Regions from separate parts of the Billgrantia desiderata genome, predicted to be linked through region 1. Evidence: predicted binding sites of a transcription regulator. Region 1 holds the regulator's gene; each other region holds the start of a gene.

Evidence for each region. Region 1 encodes sigma-54, which starts transcription at its own class of promoters, with help from an activator protein. Its sites were predicted from a motif close to TGGCACNNNNNTTGCTNT; they were not measured.
Region 2: C4S71_RS09435 (nitrate reductase) is a predicted target of sigma-54. The motif match lies at 2,140-2,157, and genes of this name have one in related genera.
Region 3: ytfE (iron-sulfur cluster repair protein YtfE) is a predicted target of sigma-54. The motif match lies at 1,460-1,477, and genes of this name have one in related genera.
Region 4: speB (agmatinase) is a predicted target of sigma-54. The motif match lies at 1,165-1,182, and genes of this name have one in related genera.

The regions. Positions count from the first base shown of each region.
Region 1 covers NZ_FNVC01000002.1:131,788-135,800, forward strand. Annotated here, with positions in the region: gene ptsN (PTS IIA-like nitrogen regulatory protein PtsN) at 1-365, opposite strand, end outside; gene hpf (ribosome hibernation-promoting factor, HPF/YfiA family) at 372-680, opposite strand; gene C4S71_RS02945 (RNA polymerase factor sigma-54) at 789-2,210, opposite strand; gene lptB (LPS export ABC transporter ATP-binding protein) at 2,388-3,113, opposite strand; gene lptA (lipopolysaccharide transport periplasmic protein LptA) at 3,121-3,648, opposite strand; gene lptC (LPS export ABC transporter periplasmic protein LptC) at 3,645-4,013, opposite strand, start outside.
Region 2 covers NZ_FNVC01000008.1:45,223-49,235, reverse strand. Annotated here, with positions in the region: gene C4S71_RS09445 (CmpA/NrtA family ABC transporter substrate-binding protein) at 177-1,217, opposite strand; gene C4S71_RS09440 (ANTAR domain-containing response regulator) at 1,214-1,846, opposite strand; gene C4S71_RS09435 (nitrate reductase) at 2,311-4,013, shown strand, end outside.
Region 3 covers NZ_FNVC01000012.1:23,679-27,691, forward strand. Annotated here, with positions in the region: gene hemN (oxygen-independent coproporphyrinogen III oxidase) at 1-701, shown strand, start outside; gene ytfE (iron-sulfur cluster repair protein YtfE) at 767-1,423, opposite strand; gene norR (nitric oxide reductase transcriptional regulator NorR) at 1,575-3,119, shown strand; gene ubiT (ubiquinone anaerobic biosynthesis accessory factor UbiT) at 3,334-3,816, shown strand; gene C4S71_RS12170 (adenosylcobalamin-dependent ribonucleoside-diphosphate reductase) at 3,854-4,013, shown strand, end outside.
Region 4 covers NZ_FNVC01000001.1:197,381-201,393, reverse strand. Annotated here, with positions in the region: gene C4S71_RS00930 (sigma-54 interaction domain-containing protein) at 1-1,044, opposite strand, end outside; gene speB (agmatinase) at 1,227-2,177, shown strand; gene C4S71_RS00920 (YjiH family protein) at 2,244-3,626, shown strand; gene C4S71_RS00915 (5-guanidino-2-oxopentanoate decarboxylase) at 3,635-4,013, shown strand, end outside.

The sequences.
Region 1 (4,013 bases):
CCGGCGACCTGGCTCAGCAGCGACAGATGCGTGTCGTCGGCCTCCTCGGGTACCAGCAGCACGAAGACCAGATCGACCGGCTCGCCGTCGATGGCGTCGAAATCGATGGGCTCGGCCAGCTTGAGGAAGGCGGCGACTGGGCTGTGACAGTGCGGGCTTCGCGCGTGCGGGATGGCGACGCCGTTGCCGATGCCGGTACTGCCCAGCCGCTCACGGCCGATCAATCGGCCGAAGACCTCCTGGCTGTCGAGGCTCGGGGTGTTCTGCGCAATGAAGGTGCTGAAGAACTCCAGCACCCTCTTCTTGCTGCCCCCGGGAACGTCGAACAGCGCGCGCTCAGGGGGCAGTATGTTTTCCAGTGTCATGGCAACTCAGCGAATGCCGGCGCCCTGGGCGCGGGCCTGGGCCTTTTCCTTGTGCTTGACCAGTTGACGATCGAGCTTGTCGGTCAGCGCATCGATGGCGGCGTACATGTCCGGGTCGGAGGCTTCGGCATGCAGATCGGCACCGGCGGCATGCAGCGTGCAAGCGGCCTGCTGGCGCTCCTTCTCGATCGAGAGGGTGACCTGCACGTTGGTGATGTTGTCGTAGTGCCGTTGGACGCGGTTGAGCTTTTCGCTCACGTAGTCACGCAGGGAATCGGTCAGTTCAACATGATGGCCGGTAATGTTGACTTGCATGACGAGCTCCTTCGTCCTTCGAGTGGTGGTTTGATTGTAACCCTTTTTGCCTCCTTGCAAACCCCTCCGAACGACGCTCTTGTCCGGCGTCAACGCTGCGCGCCGAGTTCAACGAAAGCGCTTGCGTTCGCTCGAGGAAGGTATTCCCAGCGCTTCACGATACTTGGCCACGGTGCGGCGCGCCACCTGAATGCCGTCGTCGGCCAGCAGCTCCACCAGACGACTGTCGGAGAGCGGTTTGCGCGGTGGCTCGTCGGCGATCAGCTTGCGAATGCGGGCGCGAATCGCGGTGCTGGAGTGAGCATCCCCCTCGCCGTTGCCGCCAACGTGGCTGGAGAAGAAATACTTCAGCTCGAACACGCCGCGCGGCGTGTGGATGAACTTCTGCGTCGTGACCCGCGAGATGGTCGATTCGTGCATCTCCACGGCCTGGGCGATGTCGGCCAGTACCAGCGGCTTCATCGCCTCCTCGCCCTGCTCCAGGAAGTCGATCTGGCGGGCCATGATCTCGCGCCCCACTCGCAGCAGGGTGTCGTTACGGCTGGCCAGGCTCTTCATCAACCAGCGGGCTTCCTGCAGGTGATCCTTGAGGAACTGGTTGTCCTGACTCTTGTCGGCGCGGCGCACCAGGGCGACGTAGTCGGGCTGGATGCGCAGGCGTGGCAGCGCTTCGGCATTGAGCTCCACGCGCCAGCCGGACTCGTCGTGATAGGCGACCAGGTCGGGGGTGATGTAGTTGCTGCCGACCTCGGCATAGGCGCTGCCAGGGCGCGGGTTCAGCGAGCGCACCAGGGCAATGGCGTCGTCGAGGGCCTCGTCGTCCAGGCTCAGGCGCCGCTTGAGCAGGCGACGGTCGTCGGCGGCCAGGGCTTCGAGGAACTGGCGCACCAGGCGGCGTGCCTGGGGCAGCAGGGGCGTATCGTCGGGCAGGGTGGCGAGCTGCAGCATCAGGCATTCGCGCAGGTCCCTGGCGAACACGCCGGTGGGTTCGAACTGCTGCAGGCGCAGCAGCACCTGCTCGACCTCACGGGTAGGCAGCCCCTCGAGGCCCTGGCGACGCAGGCCGTCGCGGATCTCTTCCAGCGGCTGGGTCAGGTAGCCGGTGCCGTCGACGGCATCGATCAGGCTTTCGGCGATCTGCCGCTGACGCTCGTTCACATCGATCATCGCCAGTTGCCACATCAGGTGGCCGGCCAGCGTCTGTCCCGCGGCCTGGCGTTCGAAATCGGGGCCTTCGCCGGTGGCGCCGCCGGCGCCGCTGCCATGATCCGGATAGGTATCCGTCCAGTCGCTGTCGGTGGAGAGCTCGCCGGGAATTTCGCTGGCCCAGTCGTCGCTCTGGGGCTCGCTGACGGCTTGTTCGCCGAAGCCGTCGTCGAGCTCGAGCATGGGATTGGACTCGAGGGCCTGCTGGATCTCCTGGCGCAGGTCCAGGGTGGAGAGCTGCAGCAGCGCGATGGCCTGCTGCAGCTGTGGGGTCATGGTCAGCTGAGTGCCGACTCGCAGTTGCAAGGATGCTTTCATGGCCATGAGAATAATGGGCTCATCTGCCGGAAAGACTCTACCCTAGACTGGCCGACGATCACTTGCAAGAGCGCAGAGCTGCAATAAGCATGCCATCGGCAATATTCATGCCCGTTAGGGAATTTTAATGTAAGATCATGCTCTTGTTTGTTGGGTCGGAATGCGCTATGGGCAGGGGCGCTGCTATAGACGGAAGTCTTCGCCGAGATAGACTTCCCTTACCCGACGGTTGGCCAGAATGGCCTCGGCATCGCCTTCCGCGATGATCTGACCGTCGCCGACGATATAGGCCGAATCGCAGATATCCAGCGTCTCGCGGACGTTGTGATCGGTGATCAGCACGCCGATGTCGCGGGCCTTGAGTTGGCGGATGATGCCTTTGATCTCGCCCACCGAGATCGGATCGACGCCGGCAAAGGGCTCGTCCAGCAGAATGAAGGCCGGCTCGGTGGCCAGCGCGCGGGCGATCTCCACGCGCCGCCGCTCACCGCCCGACAGGCTCATGCCGAGGTTGTCGCGGATGTGCGTGACGTGAAAGTCCTGCAGCAGCTGCTCCAGGCGCTGATGACGCCCTTGTCGATCCAGATCCTTGCGGGTCTCCAGGATGGCCATGATGTTGTCGGCCACCGAGAGCTTGCGGAAGATCGAAGCCTCCTGCGGCAGGTAGCCGATGCCCGCCTTGGCCCGCTCGTGCATGGCGCTCTTCGAGAGGTCGAGGTCGTCGATGCAGACGTTGCCGGCATCGGCCTTGACCAGGCCCACGATCATGTAGAACGAGGTGGTCTTGCCGGCTCCGTTGGGGCCGAGCAGCCCCACCACGCAGCCCTGCTCGATGGAGAGGCTGATGTCGTGCACCACGCGCCGGCGTTTGTAGCTCTTCGCCAGGTGGCGGGCGTGCAGGGTCTTCATCGCCATCTCAGCGCTCCGGTTGCAGGGTCATGCGGATACGCTGGCGTCCTTCGACGCCTTCGCTCTCGGCGCGGGCCTGGACCACGCGACGGTCGAGGAAGTACTCGAGATAGCCGCCATCGAAGGTATCTCCGCCCTGGTGCAGCTCGGCACGGTCGATCAGCTCGACGCGGCGTTCGGCGGCGTGATAGATGACGGTGCGTCCCCAGCCGCGTACCACGGGTTGGTCGGGATCGGGCTGCTGCTCGAGGTAGGCGCGCTCGCCGCGGGCCGTGGCGCGGGAAAGCTCACCGGCCGCATTGCGCCGGAGTTCGACGCGGTCGCCGGTGATGCGCATGGTGCCCTGGCGAATGTCCACGTCGCCGGTGTAGACCGCCGTGCCGGCAACGTCGTCGAGATCGAGCCGGTCGGCTTCGATATGAATGGGCTGATCGGCGTCGCGCTGCTGGGCCATGCTCGCGGCAGGGCTCCATGCCAGGCCGATCAATGCCAGGGTGAGCAGCGTGCGAGGCGTCGACGGCTTGCATCGCTTCATGGCGTGAGTTCCTCCAGGGTGACGGGGTCGGCCTGTCCCGGCTGAGCGCCTTCCGGGGGGTGATAGCCGCGCACATTGTCGGTCAATCGTGCCCGGTTGTCATGGATCCAGGCGTCGAAACGTTCGCCGCGCATGTGCTGCGGCGGCTGCTGCAGCAGCGCCGGCGTATCGCTCCAGGCGTGTCCGACGTTGGCGTCGTAGTGCAGCACCTCGGTGTCGAGCTGCCAGCGCTCCTCGGGGGCGAAGAGACGGGCGTCGCCGGTAAGCGTCAGCGGGTTGCCACCCGGGCCGAGCCGCCCCTCCTGGCCGCTGGCCACCCACAGCCGGCCCTCGCGGTCGATCAGGTGCGCCAGCGGCGTGACGGC
Region 2 (4,013 bases), on a different contig from region 1:
CGCAGAGACGTCGTTGTCGCTTGCTGTGTGTGGCGACCTTCTTTGATCGCCGTTTGCCCATCAGTTTCAAGAAGCCGGCCAGGATGTGCCTGGCGGATGATTTTCTCTTCTATTTCATTGGGCTGGGGTAGCTGAGCAGGGCCGGTACGGACATTGGTCCATACCGGCCGTGCACATCAATGGTGCGTTGCGGCATCGAAATGCACAGGGCTGTAGCACGCGGCCAACTGACCGGGCGAGAAGCGCCCGCCCTGGGCTTCCAGCTGTCGGGCAATGGGCTCGGCGAAGTGCAGTGCATCCTGCGGGGTGGGGCGCAGCATGCCGGTACCGTAGAGGCGCTGCCGAATGGGCGCTGCGTTGAGTTCGAGCGACTCCAGGTGCCGTACCGAATGGTCCAGGTAGGGCGGCAGGGCGAGCCATGCCAGCGCCTGGCGGCGGTTTTCCGGTGAGGCGGCCAGCCATTCGCTGGCCGCTACCAAAGCACGCAACAGGGCCGCCAGGGTGGCCGGGTAGTGCTCGGCCCAGGAGCGGGTCACGCCAAGCACTTTTTCCGGGTGGTCGGGCCATAGCTGGTCGCCGGTGGCCACCAGCCGTCCGGCGCCGCAGTGCCGGGCCAGGGTGCCCCATGGCTCGCCGGCGCAGAAGCCGTCGATCTCTCCGCTGCGCAACGCCTCCACCATGCGCGGCGGCGGCAGGGCCACCAGCTCCACGTGGCGCTCGGGATCGATGTCGCCGAGGGTCAGCCATTCGCGTAGCTGATAGTGCTGGCAGGAGTAGGGATAGACCATGGCCAGGCGGGGGCGCTTGCCGTTGCCAGGGCCGCGCAGCCAGTTGCCAAGTGCCAGCGCGCTGACGACCGGGGCGTCGCCTAGCGTCGCGCCGCTGGCCTCGCTCAGGGCCGTGGAAAGCGTCACGGTGTTGCCGTTACGGCTGAGTAGCAGCGGGGCCAGGGTGTCGCAGGGGGCCCGGCCCAGCCCCAGGCTCATGGCCAGCGGCATGGGCGCGAGCATCTGGGCGCCGTCGAGCAGGCCGGCGGAGACCTTGTCGCGCAGGGTGGCCCAGGCGTTCTCCCGCGAGAGGGAGACGTCGAGCCCCTGGTCGGCGAAGCAGCCGCGTTCGCGCGCGACGATCAGCAGAGCGGCATCGAGCAGCGGCACGAAGCCGAGGGTGAGGCGTGCCAGTTCCGGCGAGGTGGCGTGATGGTGCGGGTGGCTCATGAGCGGGGACCCCGTTTGTCGGCGGTTCGCCCCTGGGGCGATGTCAGGTTCAGGCGCTCGAGAACGTCGATGACGCTGTCGGCGACCTCGGCGATGCGCTGGCCGCGGTCCATGGCCAGCTTGCGCAGCATGCGGTAGGCCTGCTCCTCGTCGCAGGATTGATGCTTCATCAACAGGCCCTTGGCACGCTCGATGCGCTTGCGTTCGGCCAGTTGGTTGCGTGCCTTGTCGAGCTCCTGGCGCATGCTGTGGAAGGCGTCGAAGCGGGCAATGGCCACCTCGACGATGGCTTTGACCCGCTCGGGCACCAGGCCGTCGACCACGTAGGCGCTGACCCCGGCCTGGAGCGCGGCCTGCAGCATGTCGGAGTCGTGCTGGTCGGCGAAGAACACCACCGGTCGCGGGTTCTCGCGGTTGAGCAGGGCCATGCTCTCCAGGGTGTCGCGGTCGGGGCTCTCCATGTCGATGATCACCACGTCGGGCTGGTGACGAGCGACCATCTCGTTGAGGCTGGCGGGGCTCATCAGCCGGCAGATGACCCGGTGCCCCTCGGCCATCAGCGCTTCCTCGACCATGGCGGCGCGTACTACCTCGTCGTCGACCAGCAGGATGTTCAGGGGTGGGGGCATAGGCGTCGCTCGTGTCTGGCTATCGTATTCGGCTCGGGTTTGACCAAGGCGCTATGGCTAACGCCAAGCAATAAACATTCCAGTTGCGCTTTTTCGCGCCCATGATCGCGCTCGGCGTCACTCTGCTGGCGGAAGGAAGGCCGCACGGCGGCACCGGCATGGGCCGCTCGGCACCAGCCTGGTGCATGGCCGGGCCGGGGCGCCGGGTCATGGTGCGAAGCAGCATGAAACAAGTCCCTGGGCGTTAAGGCAAAGTGTGACATCTGCCTGAAAGGGGATGGTTATTCTCGCCATGGCACGCTTTCTGCTTGATACACATCAGTAAATATCGACATGGGCGCACCGTCAGCGCCCGAGCGGCAACGACGCCCGCCAAACCTTCCCTCAGCAAGATCCCGGGGAAGAGTTGGCGGGCGTCGTCGTTTCGAGATCGTCGTTTCAAGAGTGCTCCAGAGGAGATCGACATGCGCGAGGCCCGAACCACCTGCCCCTACTGCGGCGTTGGCTGTGGCGTGGTGGCCAGCGTCGAGAAGAACGAGATCGTCGACGTGCAGGGCGACCCGCAGCACCCCGCCAACTTCGGTCGTTTGTGCGTGAAGGGCTCGGCCCTGCACGAGACGCTGGGTCATGGCGGTCGTCTGACCCGGCCCATCGTCGACGGTGTGGAGAGCGATTGGGATACCGCGCTGGATGCGGTGGCCAGCCGCCTGCGGAAGGTGCGTGACGCTCACGGCCCCGAGGCACTTGCTGCCTACCTTTCCGGGCAGCTGCTCACCGAGGACTATTACGTCGCCAACAAGCTGTTCAAGGGCTTTCTCGGTACGCCGCACCTGGATACCAATTCGCGCCTGTGCATGGCCTCGGCGGTGGCGGCCCACAAGCGCGCCTTCGGCGCCGACGCGGTGCCGTGCTGCTACGAAGATCTCGAAGAGGCCGAGCTGGTGGTGCTGGTAGGCTCCAACCTGGCCTGGAACCATCCGGTGCTCTATCAGCGTCTCAAGGTGGCCAAGCAGCGCAATCCGCTGCTGCGGGTGGTGGTGATCGACCCGCGGGTGACCGATACCTGCGAGCTCGCCGACCTCTACCTGGGGCTCAAGCCGGGCAGCGACGCCCGCCTGTTCACCGGGCTGCTGGCATGGATGGCTGCGCGCAACAAGCTCGACCGGGTGTATCTGGAGGCGCATACCCAGGGCTTCGAGGAGGCGCTTGCCGCGGCGCGGGAGCAGGAGGCCGGTGTGGAAGCCATCGCCGCCGACTGCGACCTGGATGCGGAACGTCTGGAGACCTTCTTCTACTGGTTCGCCAGCCACCTGCATGTGGTCACCCTGTTCTCCCAGGGGGTGAACCAGTCGAGCAGCGGTACCGACAAGGGCAACGCCATCATCAACTGCCACCTGGCCGGCGGCAAGATCGGCCTGCCGGGGGCGGGGCCGTTCTCGATCACCGGCCAGCCCAACGCCATGGGTGGGCGCGAGGTGGGCGGGCTGGCCAACCAACTGGCCGCCCACATGGATTACGACACCCCCGGCGCGCGGGACCGTGTGACGCGTTTCTGGACCACCGCGGGGCTGGTGCCGTGCCTGCCCGAAGGGCCCGGCCACAAGGCGGTGGCGCTGTTCGAAGCGATCGAGCGTGGCGAGGTGCAGGCGCTGTGGATCATGGCCACCAACCCGGCGGTGAGCCTGCCGCGCACCGACCGCGTGCGTGCGGCGCTGGCGAAATGCCCGCTGGTGATCGTCTCCGACTGCATGGCCAATGTCGATCTGCTGGCCTATGCCGACATCGTGCTGCCGGCTTCGAGCTGGTCGGAGAAGGACGGCACGGTGACCAATTCCGAGCGACGCATCTCGCGCCAGCGCGGCATTCTGCCACCGCCGGGCGAGGCCCGGCACGACTGGTGGGCGCTGTGCGAGGTGGCCAAGCGGCTGGGCTTCGGCGAGGCTTTCGGCTACACCCACCCCAGCGAGATCTTCGACGAGCATGCCCGGCTCTCGGGCTTCGAGAACGGCGAGGGCCCGGATGAGCGGCGCCGGCTGTTCGACATTTCCGGCCTGGCCGGGCTCGACCGCGCGGCCTACGATGCCCTCGAGCCGATCCAGTGGCCGGTCAACGCTGCCGCTCCCCACGGCACCGCGCGGCTCTTCACCGATGGCCGCTTCGCCACGCC
Region 3 (4,013 bases), on a different contig from region 1:
ACGCCACCCTCGACAAGATCATTGCCCTGCGCCCCGACCGCATCGCCAGCTACAGCTACGCCCACCTGCCCGAGCTGTTCAAGGCCCAGCGGCTGATCCGCCCCGAGGACATGCCGCCGCCGGAGCGCAAGCTGGAGCTTCTCGAGCTCACCATTCGCCGCCTCACCGCCGCCGGCTACGTCTACATCGGCATGGATCACTTCGCCCTGCCCGACGACGAGCTGACCCTGGCCAGGGAGAACGGCACCCTGCAGCGCAACTTCCAGGGCTACTCCACCCACGCCGACTGCGACATGATCGGCCTGGGCATCACCTCCATCGGCAAGGTCGGCGACAGCTACAGCCAGAACGTCAAGGAGACCGCCCAGTACCAGGCGCGCCTGGAGGAGGGGCGCCTGCCGGTGATGCGCGGCTATCGGCTCAACGACGACGACCGCCTGCGCCGCGACGTGATCAACGCCCTGATGTGCCACGGGCGCATTGACTTCGCCAATATCGAGGCGCGCCACGACATCGTCTTTCGCGACTACTTCGCCGAGGCTCTCGCCCAGCTCGAGGAGATGCAGGCTGACGGTCTGCTGACCATAGGCGCCGACGCCATCGAAGTGCTGCCCGCCGGCCGCCTGATGATGCGCAACATGGCCATGGCCTTCGACGCCTACCTGAAGCCCAATGAAGGGCGCTTCTCGCGCACCGTCTAAGACACCCACCGAAACGCAAACGGCGCCCCGCGGGGCGCCGTTTGCGTTTCGGCGGGTGTACTTCCTCAGCCGGCCCGCTCGAACAGCAGATTGTTCTCCAGATGAATGTGCTCCATCAGGTCCTCGCGGAACTCACGCAGGCCAGTGTAGAGGGCGCGCCAAGTGGTGCAGGCGCCCTTGGGTGGGGTGATGTCGTCGGTGAGCAGCATCACCTGCTCCAGGTTCTCGCCGTGGTCGTCGTGCTCGTGGCGCATCACCGCGATCGGCCCCTGGGCCTGGGCGCCCAGGCCGCTGCGCAGCATGGGAAACAGGATCTGCTCCTCCTTCTGCATGTGGCTTTCCATCTCCTGGTGAATGTCCATCAGCAGGTCGGCCAGCCCGTTGGGGCAGCTCTCGCGGTCGCCGTGAACCTGTTCCACCCGCCGTGCCATGCGGATCAGCTCGGGCAGCTGCTGACGGTGCACGTCGTGGTAGCGGGTCAGGATGTGCTCGATCAGCTCGTCGTTGCTGGCCTCACGCCAGTCGCGCTGCTCGCTGCTGGCGGCCGGCAGCGCCTCGAGTTCGGCAACCAGCTTGTCGACATGCAGGCCGGCGCGCTCGGCGGCCTGGCGCAGGCTGATACGCCCGCCGCAGCAGAAGTCGATGTTGTAGGTATGAAAGATGCGGGTCGCGCCGGGCAGCGACAGGGCGATACGGCCAACGGTCTGATCGGACAGGTTCATGTGACGTTCCTCTGCAATTGGGGATGCCATCTGTACAGAGCAAGCGGCGTGCCATGTTTTTATTGTTTGTTTTTCAATGGCATGTGGTGAGGATGGTTAAATTTACCTCATCGTGATAGGGTTTAATTTACCCTTAGAGGTATTATTAACCATGCTCGATGATTCCCTGCTGGCCGACCTGACCGCCGATCTGCCCAGCGCCGTGCGTCTGCAGCGCCTGGTCCGCACCCTGCGCGAAGGCTTTCGCTGCGGTGCGGTGTGCCTGCTGCAGCTTCAGCAGGACGTGCTGGCGCCGGTGGCGGTTGAGGGGCTGGTGCGCGAGGCACTGGGGCGGCGCTTCGAGGTGGCGCGCCATCCGCGCCTGGCCGCCATCCTCACCAGTCGGCGCTCGACCCTGTTCCCACCGGACTCCAGCCTGCCCGACCCCTACGACGGCCTGGTCGAACAGCAGCCGGGGGAGCCGCTGCACGTGCACGACTGCATGGGCATCAGCCTGCACGTGGAGGGCGAGCCGTGGGGCGTGCTGACCCTGGATGCGCTGGTGGCGGGTACCTTCGACGAGACCGCCTGTACGGCGCTGGAGCGCTATGCGCTGCTGGTGGAGGCTGCAGTGCGCGTCTCGCGCCTGGAACAGGAGGTGCGTGCGCTGCGCATGGCGGGCCATGGCAGCATCGCCCATGTCGAGTCGGGCGAAGGCGGCGAGATCCTCGGCCACAGCGCCGAACTGCAGCGCCTGCTGCACGAGCTCGACGTGGTGGCGGAATCGGACCTGCCGGTACTGCTGATGGGCGAGACCGGGGTGGGCAAGGAGCTGTTCGCCCGGCGCCTGCACCAGCGCTCGCCGCGGCGCGATCAGCCGCTGGTGCAGGTCAACTGCGCGGCGCTGCCCGAGACCCTGGCCGAGAGCGAGCTGTTCGGTCACGTCAAGGGGGCCTTCTCCGGCGCCACGGCGGATCGGGCGGGGCGCTTCGAGGCCGCCGACGGCGGCACGCTGTTCCTCGACGAGGTGGGCGAGCTGCCGCTGGCGATCCAGGCCAAGCTGCTGCGTGCGCTGCACAACGGCGAGGTGCAGCGCCTGGGCGAGGACACCCCGCGCCGGGTCGACGTGCGCATCATCGCCGCCACCAACCGCCAACTGGCCGACGGTGTGCGCGACGGCCTGTTCCGCGCCGATCTCTACCATCGGCTGTCGGTCTATCCCGTCGCCATTCCGCCGCTGCGTGAGCGCGGCAGCGACGTGCTGGTGCTGGCCGGACACTTCCTCGAGATCAACCGCGCCCGACTCGGCGTGCGCAGCCTGCGCCTGGCACCGACGGCCGAGACGGCGCTGCTGGGCTACCGCTGGCCGGGCAACGTGCGCGAGCTGGAACACGTGATCAGCCGGGCGGCGATCAAGGCGCTGGGCCACGGCGCCCGGCGCGATGACATCGTCACCCTTCAGCCCGAGTGGCTCGACCTGTCTCATGGCGAAACGTTGAAGGGCGCACCGTTGAAAGCCGATTCCCGCGCACCCGATACCCAGGCGTTGGCGACGCACGACATCGAACCGCTACGCCGTCAGGTCGAAGACACCCAGCGATGGGCGATTCGCCAGGCCCTGGCGGCGTGCGACGGCAACTGGGCGAATGCCGCCCGCCGCCTCGCCGTGGACCCCAGCAATCTGCACAAGTTGGCGCGCCGCTTGGGGATCAAATAGTTACGAATTGCAAGCCCCAGCGTTTAAAATAAAGTCCATATCTGGTGCTTGATCGGTCGGGGTCGGCTATATATGGTAGCCAAGGCCCCGGTCGGGGCATTGGTACAGGCTTGACGCATATCAGTGCAGGCAGGCGGCGTCGAGCTTAGGATGATCGGTTTCATGGCCACCTGGCCGCACCGAATCCATGGGTTCGCTCCACCGGAGAGTCGCTATGCTTCCGCTATCCCTGTCGCGCTTGCCACGTCCGCCCGCCCCGACCCGCCTGATTCGCGCCATCGACCCTCGCGTGCCGCTTGTCCTGAAGCGCCAGCTGATCGAGCCGCTGCTCAACCGCACCTTCGCCGAACCCCTGGCCGAGGGCGAGTTCGATGTGCTCGAAGGGCGGCGTATCTCGCTGCACATCGAGGACCTGGGCGTGGCACTGACGCTGACTCTCGAAGACGAGCGCTTCCGGCTCAGCCCGGAGCTGGGAGAGGCCACCATTCGCGGCGGCTGGCGCGAATTCCTGTGCCTGGCGACCCGGCGCGAGGATCCCGACGCCCTGTTCTTCCAGCGCCGCCTGGTGATCGAGGGCGACACCGAGCTCGGCCTGATGGTCAAGAACCTGCTCGACAGCCGCGAGGAGGGCCTGGCCCAGGGCCGGCTCGGCGAATGGCTGGCGCGCTTCGAGCGCATGGCGCGCCAGGAACGTTGAACGATTCGAATTTTTGACCCTTACTGGAGATTCCTGCATGAGTACTTCCACCAAGGCCGTCAAGACATCCCTCGAGGTGCCTATGCAAGCGCCCTCACGCGATATCTGGGACTCCAAGTATCGGCTCAAGGATCGTCATGGCCGCCCCGTCGACAAGGATGTGGCAGCGACCTGGGAGCGCGTCGCGCGTGCCCTCG
Region 4 (4,013 bases), on a different contig from region 1:
GCCGTAACGCTGGTTGAGTCGTTCGAGACACGCCTCGGCCAGCGCCGGAATGTCTTCGCGGCGCTCGCGCAGCGGCGGGATGGTGACCGGGATGACGTTGACGCGATAGTAGAGATCGAGGCGAAAGCTCCCCGTCTCCACGCGCTGGGCCAGGTCCTGGTTGGTTGCCACCACCAGACGAAAATCGACCCGCCGCGGCTGGGTATCGCCAAGGCGCAGCACGCTGCCGTCCTGGATCACCTTGAGCAGCTTGGTCTGCATGGGCAGCGGCAGCTCGCCGATCTCGTCGAGAAACAGCGTGCCGCCCTCGGCCTGCTCCAGCAGCCCCGCCTTGCCCTGGCGCGCCGCCCCGCTGAAGGCGCCGGGCTGATAGCCGAACATCTCCGACTCGAACAGGTTCTCGGGAATGGCGCCGCAATTGACCTCGATGAACGGCCCCTGACGGCGCCGGCTCCAGCGATGCAGCTGCTTGGCGAAGGCGCTCTTGCCGACCCCGGACTCGCCCAGCAGCAACACCGTGGCATCCGAAGGCGCAACGCGCTTGAGCAGCAGGGCCAGCTCACGCATCACGTCGCTGCGCACCTCCAGGCTGCCCATTGCCTCGTCGAGCTGACCGTCCTCCTGACCGGCGCCGGCCCCGCTGCGCTTGAGATGTTCGCTGAAACGCTTCTGCAGCAGCGCGTACTCGTCCTGCAGCAGCTGCAGGTCGGTCAGGTCGCGGGAGCGGCTGACGATGCGCTCGAGCCTGCCGTCGACATGTACCGGATGCGCCTCGGCGATCACCCGCCGCCCCGTTCCCGTCACCTGCATCAGCTGTACCGGCCTGCCGGTGCGGATCACCTCCAGGCTTATGGAGGGCCTGAGCACGCCCTGCGCCTCCAGCTGCTGCACCGTGCTGCCGACCAGTTGCTCCCGTGGCAGGCCGTAAACCGCCGCGGCGCCCGGGCTGACGTCCAGCACCCGCCCCTCGCCGTCGACGATGAAAAAGTGGTCGTTGGCCGTCTCGACGATGGTACTCACCACCGCGCTGTCGATATCGCTCATCAGGACACCACCCGATGCATGAATGAATCAAGGATGCATTATTGCATCACCGAAACCCCGCTGGCGATTCGAAATTGCATCATGTCACCTGGCAGGCCCCGTGGCTGCGAGGCCGCCGGCTGGCACGAAACCTGCTAGACCTGAGGAGTGAGCGACGATACCCCAACGATCAGGAGCCCCGCATGGCCGACTTCAACCAGCCGCTAGGCGGCAACGAGATGCCCCGCTTCGGCGGGCCCGCCACCATGATGCGCCTGCCCACCCAGCCCACGGCGGCAGGGCTGGACGTAGCCTTCATCGGCGTACCGCTGGACATCGCCACCTCGAATCGCCCCGGCACGCGTCTGGGCCCGCGCCAGATCCGTGACGAGTCGCGCATGCTGCGCCCCTACAACATGGCCACCCGGGCGGCCCCCTTCGACAGTCTGCAAGTGGCCGACATCGGCGACGTGCCGATCAACACCTTCCACCTGCCCAAGAGCGTGGACATCATCACCGCCTTCTACGACGAAGTGCTCTCCCACGGCTGCGTCCCGCTGACCCTGGGCGGCGACCATGTGATCACCCTGCCGATCCTGCGCGCCATCGCCAAGAAGCACGGCCCGGTGGGGCTGATCCACATCGACGCCCACGCCGACGTCAACGAGCACATGTTCGGCGAAGCCATCGCCCACGGCACCCCGTTTCGCCGCGCCCAGGAAGAGGGCCTGCTGGCCCACGGCAAGGTGGTGCAGATCGGCCTGCGCGGGACCGGCTATGCCGCCGAGGACTTCGACTGGTGCCGCCAGCAGGGTTTCCGCGTGGTCACCGCCGAGGAGTGCTGGTACCGCTCGCTGGCGCCGCTGATGGCAGAAGTCCGCGAGCAGATGGGCGACACCCCGGTCTACGTCACCTTCGACATCGACGGCCTCGACCCCTCCGTCGCCCCCGGCACCGGCACCGTCGAAATGGGCGGCCTGACCTCGGCCCAGGGCCTCGAGATCGTGCGCGGTGCGGCCGGTCTCAACATCGTCGGCGGCGACCTGGTCGAGGTCTCGCCACCCTACGACCCCAGCGGCAACACGGCGCTGATGGGCGCCACCCTGCTCTACGAAATGCTGTGCGCACTGCCCGGCGTCAAGCGTCGCGACTGACACCAGAGCGCCGCGACCGACGCAAGAACTGCCTGACCCAACAACGACAAGCCAAGGGATACTCGTATGTCCTCCACTGACACGACTCATCGAACCCGCGACGGGGAAACCCCCTTCGAGCGCAACAACCTGCTCAAATTCCTGATTCCCTCCGCGCTCGGGGTGGGCCTGTTCCTGGTTCCCTTCCGCATCGGCGACACCATCAACATCGGCATGGGCTTCCTCGCCGACGGCCTCAAGGCGCTGCTCGACGGCGCCCTGCCGGCCATCGCCGTGATCGTGCTGGTGCTCTCCGTGCTGGCCACGAGCTGGATCAAGCTCGCCCGCCCAAGCTGGGCCGAGAAAGGCGTGATGCACGACATGTTTCACGTCGGCCCGGTGTGGTTCGGCATGCGCATCCTGGGGGCGGCCTTCGCCCTGATGACGTTCTTCCAGTTCGGGCCGGAGTTCGTCACCGCCTCGTTCACCGGCGGCGTGATGCTCAACGACCTGGCGCCGGTATTGCTGACCTTCTTCTTCTTCGCCGCCCTGCTGCTGCCGTTCCTGGTCGAGTTCGGCTTCATGGAATTCATCGGCAGTCTGGTGCGCAAGCCGTTCCGGGTGATCTTCAACCTGCCCGGCCGCAGCGCCATCGACGCCACCGCCTCGTGGATGGGCTCCGGCACCGTCGGCGTGCTGATCACCACCCAGCAGTACGAGAAGGGCTTCTACAATCGCCGCGAGGCCTCGGTGATCGCCACCAACTTCTCCATCGTCTCGATCGCCTTCAGCCTACTGATCACCAGCTTCGTCGACCTCAACCACATGTTCATCCAGTTCTACTTCACCGTGGTGGTGGCAGGCCTGATCGCGGCAGTGATCGTGCCGCGCCTGCCGCCGCTGTCGCGCAAGCCGGACACCTACTACGAGCCGGTCGGCTGTCAGCTGGCCGAGAAACGCACCGAGGAGATGGGCCTGCTGCGCTACAGCCTGACCCAGGCGGTGCGCCGCGCCGAGCGCTCCCCCGGCCCGCGCGAACTCGCCCGCAACGCCCTGTTCAACGTCGCCGACATCTTCCTCGCCCTGCTGCCGCTGGTGTTCGCCATCGGCACCGTGGCGCTGATACTGGCCGAGTTCACGCCGCTGTTCACCTGGCTCTCCTACCCCATGGTGCCGGTGCTCGAGCTGCTGCGCATTCCCGAGGCCCAGGCGGCGGCTCCCGCCACCCTGGTGGGTTTCGCCGACATGTTCCTGCCGGCGGTGCTGGCGACCAACATCGAAAGCGAGCTGACCCGCTTCGTGATCGCCTGTCTGTCGCTGACCCAGCTCATCTACATGTCCGAGATCGGCGCGCTGCTGCTGAAGTCGAAGATTCCGCTCAAGCTGTGGGAGCTGGTCGCCATCTTCCTGCTGCGCACGGCCATCACGCTGCCGATCATTGCCTTCATGGCCCACACCTTCTTTTTCTGAGGTTCGCGATGACCCGCCAATCGATGACCTGTGGCCAATGGTTGCTGACGCTGCTGCATGAGCGGTATGGCGTCGATACCGTGTTCGGCATCCCCGGGGTGCACACCGTGGCGCTCTATCGCGGCCTGGAAGAAAGCGGCGTGCGGCATGTCACCCCGCGCCACGAACAGGGCGCCGGCTTCATGGCCGACGGCTATGCTCGCGCCACCGGCAAGCCCGGCGTGTGCCTGATCATCACCGGCCCGGGGATGACCAACATCGCCACCGCCATGGGCCAGGCGCTGGCCGACTCCGTCCCGATGCTGGTGATCTCCAGCGTCAACCGCCGCGACACCCTCGGTCGCGGCCAGGGCCGGCTGCACGAGCTACCGAGCCAGCAGCAGCTGA